2 linked regions of the Asticcacaulis excentricus CB 48 genome follow. Each later gene encodes a partner of the first gene's protein in a complex. Links are inferred from orthologs where the notes say so. Each region holds a gene or a part of one and is shown in the gene's direction. Other genes may lie near its edges. The genes, in order: ASTEX_RS17485 and tldD.

The links.
Region 2: the proteins of ASTEX_RS17485 (region 1) and tldD are in contact, whole or in part, in a solved structure (PDB 5NJ9), measured with the Escherichia coli proteins. The link is inferred for Asticcacaulis excentricus CB 48 from one-to-one orthologs.

The regions. Positions count from the first base shown.
Region 1 is NC_014817.1:1,305,566-1,313,839, reverse strand. Bases 3,148-5,996 are described here. They hold ASTEX_RS17485 (TldD/PmbA family protein), read left to right. Parts: upstream 3,148-3,812; coding sequence 3,813-5,180; downstream 5,181-5,996. Other genes in these bases: ASTEX_RS17480 (inositol monophosphatase family protein), read left to right, coding at 5,177-5,992; ASTEX_RS17490 (putative bifunctional diguanylate cyclase/phosphodiesterase), read right to left, coding at 3,148-3,622. Outside these bases: ASTEX_RS17495 (SGNH/GDSL hydrolase family protein), read left to right, coding at 182-1,441; more of ASTEX_RS17490, read right to left, coding at 1,658-3,147; ASTEX_RS17475 (DUF4170 domain-containing protein), read left to right, coding at 6,003-6,227; ASTEX_RS17470 (hypothetical protein), read right to left, coding at 6,272-6,586; ASTEX_RS17465 (fused DSP-PTPase phosphatase/NAD kinase-like protein), read right to left, coding at 6,656-7,375; ASTEX_RS17460 (ABC transporter ATP-binding protein), read left to right, coding at 7,699-8,274.
Region 2 is NC_014817.1:270,813-279,158, reverse strand. What follows is about bases 3,187-6,107. They hold tldD (metalloprotease TldD), read left to right. Parts: upstream 3,187-3,884; coding sequence 3,885-5,330; downstream 5,331-6,107. Other genes in these bases: ASTEX_RS12935 (TonB-dependent receptor plug domain-containing protein), read left to right, coding at 5,478-6,107; coxB (cytochrome c oxidase subunit II), read right to left, coding at 3,187-3,507. Outside these bases: cyoE (heme o synthase), read right to left, coding at 1-703; ctaD (cytochrome c oxidase subunit I), read right to left, coding at 821-2,503; more of coxB, read right to left, coding at 2,527-3,186; more of ASTEX_RS12935, read left to right, coding at 6,108-7,454; ASTEX_RS12930 (peptide MFS transporter), read right to left, coding at 7,551-8,346. UniProt on the Escherichia coli protein: Metalloprotease involved in CcdA degradation. Suppresses the inhibitory activity of the carbon storage regulator (CsrA).

The DNA.
Region 1 (8,274 bases):
GCCCGCCTCATCAAATCGCTCAGTGTTACATAGCCTCGGATGAAATCGCCTATAGACGGCCCGCAGAGTCGCGCCCCCGTTCCGGGATGCAGGCGCCAGAAAATATGACCCTGTTTCCCTCAGCTCAAAAATCGCGTTAGATGCGTGCCGAAAGCCCAAGAGAACCTTCAAGGGAGTCGTTATGTCCACTCTGAACCGTCGTGCCTTGATGTCGGGCCTGACCGCCGCCGGAGCCGCACTGACCGTGCCCTCCCTGACCCTTCCAGCGTTGGCCCGAACGACCCAGCACTGGACGCCCTCATGGTACGCCGCGCCCGAGCCGTCCGGCAACAAAGCGCAGGCGCAGGACCTCACCCTGCGTCAGATTGTGCGCCTCAGCGCGGGCGGCAGCGCCGTGCGTATCCGTCTGTCCAACGCCTATGGCGACACGCCACTGCGCATCGACGAACTGCGCGTCGCCAGACGCCTGTCCGGCGCGCGTATCGACCTGCAAAGCGACCGCGCGGCGACCTTTGACGGTCAGACCGCCGTGACCATCTCGCCGGGTGCCTATGTCCTCAGCGACCCCATTGCCCTGACGGTGGCAGCCCTCAGCGACCTCGCCGTCAGCCTGTACCTAAAGGGCCCCGCTCCCCTGACCACTCTGCACGAAATCCAGCGCAGCGCTATTTACATCAGCAACGGGCAACAGACCGCGGCCCCCGAACTGACTACCACTAAGACCGATATTGGCATCGGCAATGCCTTCCCGTTGCTGTCGGGCGTCGAGGTCGCCACCGCCAAGACGCAGGCACTGGTAGCCTTTGGCGACTCAATCACCGACGGCTACGGGATTACACCGGATCAGGGCAGAACCTGGCCCGACCTGCTGAGCCAGCGCCTCAGCGCCGCCCGCATCCCTCTGAGCGTCGTCAATGCCGGCATCAGCGGCAACCGGCTTCTCAATCATGGCACCTGGGCGCGTTTCGGCACCGGCGCTTTGGCGCGCTTTGACCGCGATGTGCTGGCACAACCGAATGTCGCCGCCGTCGTGCTGCTGATCGGAATTAACGACCTCGGCCACGCCGGCGGTCCGGACAGTCCCGGCTACGCTCCGCTGGACGACTTGAAGATGGGCCTGAGCCAGATCGCCGCCCGCGCGCAGGCGCACGGCATCCGCACCTATGCGGGGACGCTCACCCCCTTCAAGGGCACGACCTTCAAGGACTATTACAGCGACGAGAAGGAGACGCGGCGCGTGGCGCTCAATGCCTGGCTGCGCCGTTCCGATGTCTTTGACGGCTTGTTTGATTTTGAAAAGGCACTGGAAGACCCGGCGCGTCCCGGCTGGCTTCGGCCGGGGCTGGGCATGGCCGATAATCTGCACCCCAATGATGCCGGTGCCGCGGAGATGGCGCAGTCGATCCCGCTCACTTCTTTCGGATGGGCGCGCAAAGCCTAATCGCATCCCGCTACGTGATGGCGCATACTCCGCCCTCCCAACAGGAGGATGGACCATGCCCAGGCAAACCCCGACTCAGAAGCGCGAGATCGAAAGGTCATGAGCGAATCAAGGACGGCGATCTGAAAAATTCCAGCGGCGCCAGGGTCAAAGATTAGGATCAGGCCATTGCCATCGCCTCAGCAAGTCCGGAGCGTCGAAAAAGGGCGACTAAGTCTACCCCGCCTTTTTCAGCCCCTCGCGCCAGGATTCGGCGTCCAGATAGGCGGTGATGGCTTCGGCGCGCATGGGCTGTGAGAAGTAATAGCCCTGAATATAGCGCGCACCGATCTCTTCCAGACGGCATAGTTCCGCCGCCGTCTCGACGCCTTCGATAACGTGATCGAGCGACAGGTTGCCGCACAGGTCGATCAGCGTCTTGACGATTTTGACCGTCGAATCGTGGCGCAAAAGCTGGGTTACGAAGCTGCGGTCGATCTTGATCTTGTCTACCGGCAGGCGATGGATATAGCCGAAGCTGGAATAGCCCGAACCGAAGTCATCGAGCGCGATGCGGCTGCCCATGCCTTTCAGCAGCGCCAGAGCCTCCAGCGCCTGATCGAAGTCGCTGAGCATGGCGGTTTCGGTGATTTCGAACTCGATGCGCTTCGGATCGACGCCGGATGCTTTTACCGTGTCGCAGATACGCGCGATGGCCGGCAGCGAGCGCAGGTCGCGCGCCGACAGATTGAACGAGACGCGCATATCACGGGGCCAGTCGCGCACCGCCACCAGCGCCTTGCGCAAGAGAATTAGGGTGATGTCGCTGATCAGGCCGGAGCGTTCGGCGGCGCGGATGAAGATGTCCGGTCGCACCGGCCCCAGCTTTTCTGACTGCCAGCGGGCCAGCGCCTCGAAGCTAACCGTGCGCTGCGCCTTGAGATCGATCTGCGGCTGGAAGACGATATAGAGTTCACTTTCGAGATCGGACGAACGCAGGGTCTGATCTACGGCGCCGAAATCCTGCATCTCGTTTTCGTGGCGGCGGTCAAAGATGATCGGCGCACCGCGCAGGTTCTGCTTGGCGTAATAGAGTGCGTAGTCGGCGCGCTCCAGCATTTGCGAGGCGCTCCACTGGGCTCCCGGGTCCGAATGCACGAAGCCGACCGAGCCGGAGATGTTGGCGCACACCCCGCCGCCCAACACATAGGTTTGGCGCAAGGTATCGCAGAGGTCTTCACCAAAGCGGCGCAGATCGTCGTCAGGCATTTGCCCGTTGAGGATGAGAGCAAACTCATCTCCGCCCAGTCGCGCCACGACGCCGCGCGACCCCACGACCGCGCGCAGACGCTTGCCGACCTCGATCAGCAGGGCGTCGCCAATGCTGTGGCCATAGAGGTCATTGACCGGTTTAAAGCCGTCGAGATCAATCAGGGCCAGATCAAAGGCGTACCCGTTTTTGGCCCCCACAAGTGCCACATCCAGCTCGGTGAAAAAGCTGCGGCGATTGGGCAGGCCGGTCAGGGCATCATAATGCGCCAGAATTTGCGCCTCGTGCCGGTGTTTTTCGGCGACCAGACGGGCATGAACAGCGCGAAAAATAGTGCTGCGCATTATGCCCGCCATGCCCAGTGCCGTTACAATACCGCCAACACCGACCCAGATGTGCTGTTTCAGTACCGGGAAACCGGCATGATGCGCCATGACAAACATGGTGCCAGTCGCCAGAAGCGAGGTCGGCACCACAACCCGCAGCGACACCGCCGAGGTGGCGAAGACCAGGGTCATCAGGACAAAATAGATCAGCTTGGCCGGGACAAAGTGCAGGTACTGAGACACCACCACATTGGCGTACATCAAAAGACTGACGATCAAAGTGGCGATTTCCAGCCGTTGCACGCTTTCGGCCCCGCGCGTCCAGCGGAAAAAAGACAGGCAGGTTATAGCCGTCACCCCCCCCAGACCGGCCATGATCGGCAGGTCCATCCCTTTTTCATAGAAAAAGTGGGAGATAAAAATAACGATATAATAGCTGCCGACCACTCCGCACAGACCGCGCACGACCGGGCGCAACGCAATCGCGCGCTGACGCCTCAACTCCGCCGTATCGACTTCGCTTTGTCTGTGACTCGCCTTCAGTCGGCGCAACAGCCGGTAAGCATACCGACGCAAGTCTCCGGTGCGTTCGGCCAGTGACAGCATAAGACCCCTGCAGGATGACGCGCAGTCAACAGAGCCTGCGCCACAGAGGTCACAACCTAGAGGAATGCCCTAAAGATTATACTAATCCGTAGGAAATAATCCTGTAAAACAAGGTTATGATATGCTTTGCGGGGAATCGTTCCAATTGAGACTTGCGCCCCGCCCCCCGGCCGCGCCTAAGAAAGACCTTATGCTGCATACGCAAACAGACACCCCCGCCCGCACCGATTCTACGGCGTTGCTTGCGCACGTCATCGGTCTGGCACGGGCGCAAGGCGCAGATGCCGCCGAAGCCGTCTATTCTCAAAGCCGCTCGCTCAGCGTTGGCGTGCGCAAGGGGGCGGTCGAAACCGTCGAAAGCGATGAGGCCACCGATCTGGGGCTGCGCGTGTTTGTCGGTCGGAAACAGGCCGTGGTGTCGGTCTCTGAATTCTCTGAGCGCACGCTGACGCGGCTGGTCGAACGCTGCGTCGCCATGGCGCGACTGGCCCCGGATGACGCCTATGCCGGTCTGGCCGATCCGGCGCTCTTGTGGCGCGGCGACGGTGTTGATCTGGACATTTTCGACCCCACAGAGCTGAGCGCCGATACTTTGCGCGAACGGGCGCTGGCCTGTGAGGCCGCGGGCCTGATCGACCCGCGTCTGCAAAGCGATGCGGCCAGCGCCGGCCAGAGCTTTACCCGCTGGCAGCTTCTGACCTCGGAGGGTTTTGCAGGCCACCACCGCACCAGCCTGTCGTTTCAGTCGGCGCGCCTGATCGCCACGGACGAAACCGGCGGCATGGAGCGCGATGGCGAAGGCCGCTCGACGCGCTACCTGTCCGATCTGCCGACGCCCGAAGCGACAGGCATCCTCGCCGCCGAACGTGCCCTGAAGGCGCTGGGCGCACGCAAGATCGACAGCTGCACCGCCCCGGTGCTGTTCGAACCGCGCACGGCCAAGTCACTGATTGGCCTGTTTCTCGGGGCCATTTCCGGTCCATCGGTGGCGCGCGGCTCCAGTTTTCTGAAAGATAAGCTGGGTCAGCGTCTGTTTGCGCCAGGGGTGCACCTTATCGACAACCCGTTCCGCCCGCGCGGCCTGGGCTCGTGCCTTTATGACGACGAAGGCGTGACTGTGCGTGAGCGTTCCCTTATCGACGACGGCATCCTGACCACCTGGCTGCTCAACAGCGCCGCCGGGCGGCAACTGGGCATGGTTTCGACCGGCCATGCTTCACGCTCTCTGGCGCATCCAGCGGGCGTTTCGGCGCACAATGTGACGCTGAGCCCCGGTACGCGCTCCCCCGCCGACCTTATGCGGGCCGCTCGTTCCGGGGTGGTGATCACCTCGATGTTTGGCCCCAGCGTCAATTCGGACACCGGCGATTGGTCGGCCGGGGCGTCGGGCTTTGTGTTTGAAAACGGCGAACTGATCCACCCGGTCAATGAAATCACCGTTGCTGGCAATCTGATTGACATTTTCGCGCGCCTTGAGCCCGCCTCGGACCTTGAGATCAAGGGGACGCTCGACACCCCCTCGATACTGGTCGATGGCCTAAGCATCGGGGGCAAATGATGAGCCGGGCCGCGCCGACACTTCAGGACGAGCTTGATCTGCTGATCGACCGGGCGCGGCGCGCCGGGGCGCTGGCTCAGCACCTCAAGGCGCAGGGGCTGAATATCTCTTATAAATCCGATGGCTCCATCGTCACCAATGCCGATTTGGAGGTCGATCTGTGGCTGAAGGAGGCGCTGCTGGACGCGCGCCCCGGCTATGCTTGGCAGAGCGAGGAATCGCCCGATACGCCCGCCCGCCTGACGCAATCGCACCTGTTCGTGCTCGACCCCATTGACGGCACGATGGGCTTCACCAAGGGCTCCCCCTACTGGACCATTGCCCTGTGTCTGGTGCAGGCCCGCCAGCCAGTCGCCGCCGTGGTCTATGCGCCCGATGCGCAGGAAATGTATAGCGCAGGTAAAGGGTTGGGGGCATTTCTCAATGGTGAACCCATCGGCGCCTCCGCCACCACCGACCTCAGCGTGGCGCAGGGGATCGGCGATGCGCGCCTGTTTGGCCGCGACATCTGGCCGGAGCCGTGGCCCAAGATGAGCATAACGTCTCGCCCCTCCGTCGCCTACCGCATGGTGTGCGTGGCAGCGGGCCGCGCCGATTTTACTCTGGCCCTGACGCCCAAGCGCGACTGGGACGTGGCGGCGGCTACCCTGATCTGCCATGAGGCCGGGGCCACCGTATCCGACCATCTGGGGCAGGCCTACGACTTCAACGCCCCCGACAGCCTCAAGGCCTCGCTGATCTGCGCCAATTCAGGCTTGTATCCCGAAATCCGGCGCCGTTGCGCTGCCCTTCCTTCCCTCGAAACCCTCTGAGAGTTTGACCATGAGCGACAAACAACTGCTTCACATCGTCATCGGCGGCGAACTGCAAGCACCCGGCAGCACCGACTTCAAGGACCTCAAGGCGGTCGAATTTGTTGGCGCCTACGCCAGCTACGAAGAAGCCAAGACCGCCTGGCGTGCCAAGGCGCAATCGACGGTCGATAACGCCCTGATGCGCTATTTCGTCATCCACGCGCACCGTCTGCTGAACCCGGCAAACGACTAATTCTTCACCTCCACATCGAAAGCGATGTGGAGGTGGTTTTGACCTCAGTTCTTTGTCGGCGTCACCGCCGTGCCGCGCGGCAGCGGGTCTGGACGTGAGCTATTGTCCTTCCACATCAGCGTGTTGAGACAGTCCGCGTCGCCCAGCACCAGCAACGCCGATTGCTGGCACTTGGCCTGCGCCTCCGTGACGCAATAACCCTTGCCGTTGGCGTCCTTAGTAAAGACCAGGTCGCGCGCCTTGCACGCCTTTGGCGACGGCAGGGTAGCCTGCGCGCTGCCTGCCACGGGTTCGGGCGTAGACGCGCAGCCCGTCAGGGTCAAAGCCGTCAACGTGATAGCGATGAATTTCAGCGACATGGCCATACCCCGTTTCGATCAGCCTAAGCCGAAAACGTGCGCGAAAAAGGGCGAAGGCGCAACCGCCACCTACTCCCGGCGGAAAATCTTTTCGGTCAGAAGCGTGCCCCACCACGCCGATTTGAAGTCTGACTTGATCTTCACCGGATCATACAGGTCCGACTGCGTCCATTCAACAAAGGACATACCGCGCGGTTCACCCTCAGCAAAATAGCAGTCGAAAATATAGTCGAGCACGCCCGTCTTGCCCGCCTTCATATGCAGGGTGCGCAGGCCCAGTTCCTGAACCGCCTCCCGCAGGGGGTGTTTGAGGTGCAGGTGACGGTACAGGACGCTCATGATCCCCGCGCGATCCGCCCCGGATTTACAGTGCATCAGGGCCGGATACTGGATGCTATCGAACAGCTTTTCGGCCTCAAGGATGGCTTCGGCGGAGGGCACATCGCGTGAAGTGACAATGAAATCGACCAGATTGAGACCCAAGGTCTGACAGGCATGGCGTTCCAGCGCGAAAAACGCCCCCTGCCCGCCGCGCAGATTGATAACCGTGCGGATGCGGTCGTGCTTTTTGAACCAGGCGAGCTGAAACGGCCACGGCTGGTTGGTGCGCACCATCTTGTCGTCGATCCAGTGCGCATTGGTGAAGCCTAACCGAAGATAGGCGTGGTCGTTCCACAGAAAGGCCAGATAGGTCTTGAACAGCCCCCATTGCGTTGAGGTGTCGAAAACCTTGGGCGTTTTACGTTTCTTGAACAGCTTCACGGGGTACCAGACTGAAAAGAAAGCCATTTCCTATACGCCACCCGCGAGCCGCGGGAGGTGGCACGCCGAAGGCGTGACGGAGGGGGCGTGTCCCTTATCCGCCTGCCGCGCAGGCTGAAACAGAGGCTTACCCCCACCACCGCATCTCACCGGCCTGTGGCCGTTTCGTGCGGTCCCCCTCCCCGGCACGCCGGGGAGGTATAAGACAGGACAGGTCCGCTTCCTTAGTACAGAAGACGACGGGTTGAGCGCGCCATATACAGATTTCCACGCCGGAAGACAAACTATTGGCTTTGCCCGTCAGGGGCATATCCCTATATAGTTTGAGGTTCAGAGAGTTACACGTTTTCATGACCCCCATTGCCGCCGATACCCCTGCCCTGCCGGAGACCGGCTCGCGCGCCGTCATGGCGCGGGTGTGGCGTGATTATCTGCAAAAATACAAAGGCTTTCTGGGACTGGCGCTAGCGTGCGCCGTCATGGTCGCTGTTTCCACCTCGTTTGTCATCTGGTGCCTGAAGCCCGGCATCGAACTGTTGTTCGGCGAAAGCGATTCGGCAGCGGCGTCCGAAGTCCCGGCCTTTGTCGCCGCCCAGCCGCTGATCTGGGTGCCGGCGGTGATGATCGGGGCGACGCTGGTGCGGCTGGTGTCGCAACTGGGCTTAGCCACCTCGGTCAACCGCGTCGGGCATCAGCTTGTGGGGCGCATTCAGTCGCAACTGTTCGGCAATATGGTCCATGCTGACCTCGGCCACCTCAACAAAGCGCATTCGGGCAGCTATCTGTCCTCGGTGCTGTTTGACGCCGGGCTGATGCGCGAAGCCACCACCAATGGTGTCGTCAACTATGTGCAGCACGGCGGAATTGTCATCGGCTCACTGACCTATATGGCCTTTATCGACTGGCGCATGACGCTGGGTGTGCTG
Region 2 (8,346 bases), 1.0 Mb from region 1 along the record:
GGATTTGCAGGCGGGTCGATTTGGCGCCTTTGGCCACAGGCATCATCGGGATACCGGCCTTGGCATAGTCCTCGGCGGTATAGAGAGCCAGCGCCCAGCTATGAGGCGGTGTCCACAGGAAGATGATGGCGAACAGCAGCCACGCTTCAAGCGGCGCGTGACCCGTGGCGGCGGCCCAACCGATCACCGGCGGAAAGGCCCCGGCTGCGCCCCCGATAACGATATTCTGCGGCGTGCGGCGCTTCAAAACAATCGTATAAAAAACAACGTAGTAAAGGATCGTGAGGGCCAGAAGACCGGCGGCCACCACATTGATGGCAAGCCACATCATGGCCACGGACAGGAAGGCCAGCACCCCACCAAAGGCCATGGCGTCGGATTTGCTGACGCGGCCTGACGCCACGGGGCGCCCGCGGGTGCGGCGCATCAGGGCATCGGTTTCGCCTTCAATGGCCATGTTCAGCGCGCCCGCTGCCCCAGCCCCCAGCGCAATACAAAGCACTGCGATAAAGGCCAGAAACGGGTCTATCTTTTGCGGCGCAACGACCAGCCCCGTCAGACCGGTGAACACCACCAGGGACATCACGCGCGGTTTCAGCAACTGAAAATAGTCCGCCGGCAAGCCGCGTAGAGCCTTCTCCCCGTAGGCAGGATGGCTCAGTTCGGGTGTCGGCGTTTCGCTTGTCACAGGCTTAGGGGTCACGGGCTCTGGGATCACGGGCTCAGGGGTCACTGTGGGTACTCGTAAAATAAAGGGGATGACGACCTACGGCCCTCATCCCCCCATACTGTAAGCCTACCGCCCATTCGGGCGAAGCACTTAATGATGGCCGTCTTCGTCCTTGATCACCGGCAGTTCAGAGAACTGGTGGTAGGGCGGCGGAGACGACAGGGTCCATTCGAGCGTGGTCGCGCCCTCACCCCACGGATTGGCCTCGGCCTTACGGCGACGGATGACCGATTCGAGGATCATGATCAGGAAGACCACAACGCCAATGGCAGTGATGATATAACCGATCGTTGAAATCTTATTCCAGTAGGCGAAGCCTTCCGGATAATCGACGTAACGACGCGGCATGCCCTGAAGGCCTAGGAAGTGCTGCGGGAAGAAGATGACATTCACGCCGACGAACATCAGCCAGAAGTGAATCTGACCAAGAAGCTCGTTGTACTTTATGCCAAACATCTTCTCATACCAGTAGTAGAAACCGCAAAAGATGGCAAACACAGCCCCCAGCGACAGCGCGTAATGGAAGTGCGCCACGACGTAGTAGGTGTCGTGCAGGCTATAGTCGATACCTGCGTTGGAGAGAACCACACCTGTCACGCCACCGACGGTGAACAGGAAGATGAAGCCGATGGCCCACAGCATGGGCACCTTAAAGTCCAGCGAACCGCCCCACATGGTGGCAATCCACGAGAAGATTTTCACGCCTGTCGGAACGGCGATGACCATGGTCGCCATCACGAAGTAGGCGCGCAGGTTGAAGCCCATGCCGACCGTGTACATGTGGTGGGCCCACACGATAAAGCCGACGAAGCCGATGGCCACCATGGCGTAGGCCATGGCGAGATAGCCGAACACGGGCTTTTTCGAGAAGGTCGAAACCACGTGGCTGATGATACCGAAGCCCGGCAGGATGAGGATGTACACTTCTGGGTGGCCGAAGAACCAGAACAGGTGCTGGTACATAACCGGATCACCACCGCCCGCCGGATCGAAGAAGGCGGTGCCGAAGTTACGGTCGGTCAGCAGCATTGTGATGGCACCGGCGAAGACCGGCAGCGACAGCAGCAGCAGGAAGGCGGTGACCAGCACCGACCAAGCAAACAGCGGCATACGGTGCAGCGTCATGCCCGGCGCGCGCATGTTAAAGATGGTGGTGATGAAGTTGATCGCCCCCAGGATCGACGACGCACCCGACAGGTGGAAGGAGAAGATGATCAGGTCGAAGGCCGCACCGGGGCTGCCCTTATTGGCCGACATTGGCGGATACATGGTCCAGCCACCGCCGAAGCCGTGCTCCGACGCGCCGCCCGGTCCGCCCGGCACGAAGATCGACACCATCAGCAGAATGAAGGAGGCCACCAATAGCCAGAAGGAGATGTTGTTGAGGCGCGGGAAAGCCATATCCGGCGCACCGATCATAATCGGCACAAACCAGTTGCCAAAGCCGCCAATCATGGCCGGCATGACCATGAAGAAGATCATCAGAACGGCGTGGGCGGTCACGACCGAGTTATAGCCGTGCTTGCCTTCGAAGACATTGAGCTGATCAAGCAGCGAACCCTGAACGAAGACCTGAAGGCCAGGTTCATAAAGCTCCCAGCGTATCAGGCCCGACAGTGCGCCGCCCAGAAGACCGGCGAAAATAGCGAAGATCAGGTAGAGCGTGCCGATGTCCTTGTGGTTGGTGGACAGGAACCAGCGCGCGAAGAAGCCGGGTTTGTGGTCGTGATCATCGTGATGATGATCGTGAACGACAGAAGCATTCGATGCCATGACGAGCGTCTCTCTTACCTGAATTATTGAACGGCGGGAGCTGCGGCCGAGGCCGCTGCGTCCGCTTCTGCCGGGGCTGCAGCCGAAGCCGTCGCCGATGCGTCTGCCGAAGCGGCAGCGTTGGCCGCCGCCTGTTGGGCTGCCGCTGCGGCCGCCGCTTCTTCGGCGGCAATCATGGCCTTGGTCTTGCCACCCGCCTTGATGATGTAGGCGTCAAATTCCTTTTCGCTGACCACGCGGATAGCGATCGGCATGTAGGCGTGATCGACGCCGCAAAGTTCTGAACACTGGCCATAATAAATGCCGGGCTTTTCGGCCTTGAACCAGGTCGAGTTCAGACGACCGGGAATGGCGTCGGTCTTCAGACCGAAGGCCGGCAGAGCGAAGGAGTGGATGACGTCATAGCCGGTGACCTGCACCTGAACGACCTTGTTGACCGGCACGATCAGCTCATTATCGACGCCGAGCAGGAAGGGTACCTTGGCAGCGTGCGCAGTCTTCAGTTCGCGGGCTTCAGGCAGCAAGCGCGATTCGACGCCTTCGACCCCCAGCTCCGGATAGTCATAAGCCCAGTACCACTGATAGCCCGTAGCCTTCACCACGACATCCGGGGTCGGCATGTCGTTGTATTTGCGCAGCAGCGAGAAGGAGAAGAAGGCGATAAAGACGAGGATGAGGACCGGGATCACCGTCCAAAGAATCTCAATGGCCGTATTGTGCGAAAAGCTGGCCGGCTTCGGGTTGGCGCGCTTGTTGTAGCGCAGCACGATCCAGATCAGCAGTGCCAGCACAAACACGACAATCACCGTGATGATCGGCAGCAAGATGACGTCGTGGAACCATATGGCGTCGTGTTTCAGCGGGGCGGCGCCCGGCTGAAGACCGAGCGACTTGTCGGTCGGTTGCCCCAGTTTTTCCTGAGCCCAGACGGCTCCGGCCCCCAATGCTCCTGCAAGGGCAGTCATCACGGCGGCGGTCCCTGCCATCAGCCTTCGGATGCGCATTCCTTCAATCCCTAACTGTGGGTGCCCGGCGCGCCTGCCTTCTCGTGAGCAGGAGTTTCCGCGCAGTCCCGTTTAATCCTCGGTCTTCGGGCGTGACAATGGGTCCCAATGGGACACATGGTCTCACCCCGTTCTTCCCCATTAATGCCATATTTGCAAAATGCAAAGGCCTAAAAGCAAGGCAAGACCACTGTCTTCAAAGACAGTTGCGTTCTGGTACGGCTCAGGGGCGAATATGGCTTTTGCACAGGCCGCACCTGCGCGCTTTTGTCGCGCCCCGGTATCGTTCGAGGCGGGTCCGCGCGAATCTCTGGTTCAGACTCTCTGTTCAAGCGCCACGCGGCGGCCTACATAGGGGGCAGTGTTTCATTTGGTATATGCTTATGTCAGCCTCCCCCCTCGCCGTCTCCTTGCCCGACTCGCTGCGTGATCTCGACCTTTCCACCTGTCAGACCATTCTGGAAGACGCCCTGAACGGGGCCGACGATGGGGAAATCTATTTCGAAACGCGGGAAAGCGAATCACTGGTCTTTGACGACGGGCGGCTGAAACATTCGACCTATGGTGCCGATCAGGGCTTCGGCCTGCGCGTCGTGGCCGGAGAAACGGTCGGTTTTGCCAATGCGGCCGAACTGTCGGTCGCGGCCGTGCGGCGCGCCGCCTCCGCCGCCGTGCTGGCCAAGCAGGGTCGGGCTGTCAGTCTGAGCCTATCCACGCCCCCGGCACGCTCAAACAGCCATCATTATGGTGAGCACGACCCCATCGGATCTATGCCGTTCGCCGACAAGATCGCTCTGCTCGAAGCCATTAATGACTACGCACGCAGCCGGCATTCGGGCGTGGTGCAGGTCTCAGCCTCGGTTGCCGCCGATCAGCGCCATATCACCATCCTGCGCGCAGGCGGTGAGGTTTATCACGACTACCGCCCGCTGGTGCGCCTGTCGGTGGGTATCTCGGTTGAAAAGGACGGACACCGCGAAAGCGCCTCAGCCGGCGGCGGCGGGCGTATCGCGCTCGATCTGCTCAGCGATCCGAAATACTGGCGGGCGCAGGTTGATGAAGCCCTGCGACAGGCCCTTATCAGCCTTGAGGCCAAACCGGCCCCGACAGGGGAGATGGATATTGTGCTTGGGCCCGGCTGGCCCGGCGTACTGTTGCATGAGGCGGTGGGCCACGGCCTTGAGGGCGATTTCAACCGCAAGGGCACCTCGGCCTTTTCCGGCAAGATGTGCCAACAGGTCGCCGCCAAGCGCGTCACCGTGGTCGATGACGGCACGATCGTCGACGCGCGCGGCTCACTGAATATGGATGACGAAGGCACACCGACCCACGCCACGACCCTGATCGAAGACGGCATTCTGGTCGGTTACATGCACGACCGGCTGTCGGCGCGTCAGATGGGCGTGGCCCCGACCGGCAATGGCCGGCGTCAGTCCTATGCCCATCCGCCCCTTCCCCGTATGACCAACACCTTCATGAAGGGCGGTCAGGACACACTGTCCGACATGATCGCCTCGACCAAACGCGGCCTTTATGCGGTCAATTTCGGCGGCGGCCAAGTCGATATCACCAACGGCAAGTTTGTGTTTCAATGCACCGAAGCCTATTTGATCGAAGATGGTAAGGTGACCGCGCCCGTCAAGGGCGCGTCGCTGATCGGTGACGGCCCGGCGGTGATGCGTCAGGTCGAGATGATCGGCGACGACTTCAAGTTCGACCCCGGTGTCGGCACCTGCGGCAAGGCGGGCCAGAGCCTACCCGTCGGGATAGGCCAGCCCAGCCTGAAGATCGGCGGCCTGACAGTGGGCGGGACCTCCGCGTAACCGAAGTTTATAAGCTTTTGTTAAGGCTAGTTTATCCGTCTTTTCGCACTCGCGAACTTGTCATTTCGACCGTATGGCGTCATATTGCCAAACGAAGGTGCTGGTGTGGCACTGTTCAGTTGCTCCAGACAGAGGTGATCGGGCGTTATGCGGCTGTTGTGGCTGACATCGGTATGTGCACTTGCCTTACTGCCCGGACAAGCCCTGGCGGGAGGCGAAACCATTGCCCCATCAGCCCGTTACACAGCTTCGGACTTTGTGGGTAAGCCGGTGCAATCGGCCGCAGACGCCCTGAAATACATCCCCAACTTCATCGTAACGGGCTCAGGCGGCTCGTCCAATGTACTGATCGACGGTCAGCGCCCGTCTGACACTAACGACGCCCTGGCCCGCCTGCCGTTCAATCAGATCGAACGCTTCGAACGCATTGCCCCCGGCAGTGCAAGTTATGACATGCAGGGCCACAGCGAGCTGATCAACATCGTGCGCAAGTCGATGTCGAAGCCCGTCGTGACCCTTCAGTCTTCGGCAAACATCTATCCGGACGGTAAGGTAAAGCCACAGGTTGGCGTAACATGGCAGAAGAACCAGAACGGCCGCAATCTGGAGGCTGGGGTAAATCTGTATCAGAACCACGACGAGGGCACCGGCCACGGCGACAAGTACACCACCTATGCAGACGGCACGATCCGGCATCAGGCACTTAATTCGAAAGGTCAAAGCGAAGGCGCAGAGGTGCGCGGCAGCTGGGCGGGTCCGGCCAGCGGGGGGCGACTCGACGTCAACGGGACGGTCCGTTACAACCGGTCTGGCTTTGACGCCATCTATGAGAACGGCGTTACTGAATACGAGCAGCGCAAGAACGAAAACCTGACGCAGGAAGTGGCCGGGCGCTACGAAAGGAGCGTCAGCAAGAAGTTCAAGTTAAACCTCAACCTGTGGGGCAAGCGGAACGTCAGCGACAGCCGCACCGACCATCAGAAGCCCGATCAGCTCTCCACCTATACTGAGGACAAAGAAACCAGCGAAGGTTCGCTGTCGGCGCAGGCGACCTGGCACTATTCCAAAGCCCTGATGCTTCAGGCTGGTGGGGAGCGCCGCTTCAACACATTCGACGCGCAGGGCCTGTCGATCGGCTCGTGGCTGAGCGACGAAGAGCGCCCCGATCCAAGTCGCACCCGCGGTGAGGAACAGCGCGGATCGCTCTATATTTCAAGCAACTGGCGGCCCAACGAGACCCTGACTATCGACAGCGGGCTAGCGATCGAAAGCATGACCTTCCGCCATCGCGGCGTATATGCGGCCGAGCGGAGCTACGAATACCCCAAACCGCGCCTTAGCCTGCAGTGGAAGCCCGATCAGGTGCTTCAGGTGCGCCTTAGCCGCGCGCGCGAAGTCGGCTATATGGGCTACTGGGACTTTGTGTCGATTGCCAACTGGCAGTATGAGCGCCCGGATCAGTTGCTCTATCCGCTCAACCTCGTCCCCTATCGCCAATGGTCGAACGAGCTCAGCGTCGATTACCGCTTCTGGGAAAAAGGACAATTGGCGCTAAGCTATGAGCTGAACGACATCGACGATGCGGTCGAGCGCGTTCCCCTCTACACCCAGAATGGCGGGATCGAGGACATTGTCGGCAATGTCGGCGACGGGGCCAATCAGCAGATTTCAACGCGCCTCAGCGTGCCAGTGGATAATTATCTCGAAAACGGCATGATCCGGCTGAACGCCACCTGGTACGACTCCGAGATCACCGACCCCGTGACGGGCCGCAAGCGGCGAATCTCCGGTCAAACGCCGCGCTCCCTGTCCCTGAGCTTCAATCAGGACCGTCCGGGCATGTCCTGGGGCTGGTCGGTGGATAGCGGCTGGGACAACACCAGTTGGCGCGCAAAGGAAGTCAGCCACTCCGAAGGCTCCCACTGGGTCAGCCTCTATGCCGAATTCAAGCCCTCGCCCAAGCTGTCGGTACGCACGGAATTGCAGAATCTTGGCGCACGCACCACGCGCTATGACGTGACGCGCTATGAGGGCCTGCGTTCGGGTAATGTGTTGTCCTATGAGGAATCGACGCAGCGAAACTCGGAACCAAAGCTCTATTTGCGCATCAGGAACGAACTTTAACCCCGGCGAAATTCAAAACATAAAACCACGGCGGTGCGCACCGCCGGGGTTTTTCTTGTCTGGAACGGGAGGATCACCCCGCGCCTGGGCTCAGGTCTAGTGACCCGCCTTCGGCGCGTCATCCGTAGTGTCGGACGCCCCGTGCGCCCAGCCCTTCAGCACGAAGGACAGACCAAACAGAATGCCGCCAAGGATAATACCCGCCCAGCCGATGGTGTTGAAGGTTTTGAGCGACGCCTGAAGCGCGGCGCTGGGATCGAGGACCTGACCGCCGACTGTCTCGGTCGAGGCATAGGTGGCAACAAAGGCGGCCAGATATTGCGCGCCCGACGTACCGAGGAACCAGATGGCCATCATGGTCGAAACCAGCACGGTCGGCGACAGCTTGGTCTGTTGCGACAGGCCGACCGGCGACACGGCCAACTCCCCCCAGGTGTGGAACATATAGGTCAGGAACAGGCAGAAGAGCGGCACGCGGAAATCCGCCCCGGCCAGAGGCGTTGACCACACAAGCACGAAGAAGCCCAGACCCGCCATGACCAGACCGAAAGCGAACTTCTTGACCGGATCGGGGTCCTTGCCGCGCTTGGCGAGGAAGGTGAAAATGCCGGCAAAGATCGGCGCGAACACCAAAATGAAGAAGGGGTTGAAGCTCTGGGTATTCGACGCATTGAAACCCATGTCGATCCAGAAGGCCCCTTCGGGCACGCCGCCCATGGTCTTCACCTGCCCCGGCGTCGCCAGCAACAGGGTCCCCAAACGGATGGGCTCGGCGATCAGGTCTAGCGTCGTGTTGCGCTCGGCAAACAGGCTGAGCGACGAACCGGCCTGCTCAAACAGGGTCCAGAAGACGACCGACGACAGGGTCAGGACCATGGCTAGCCCCAGACGG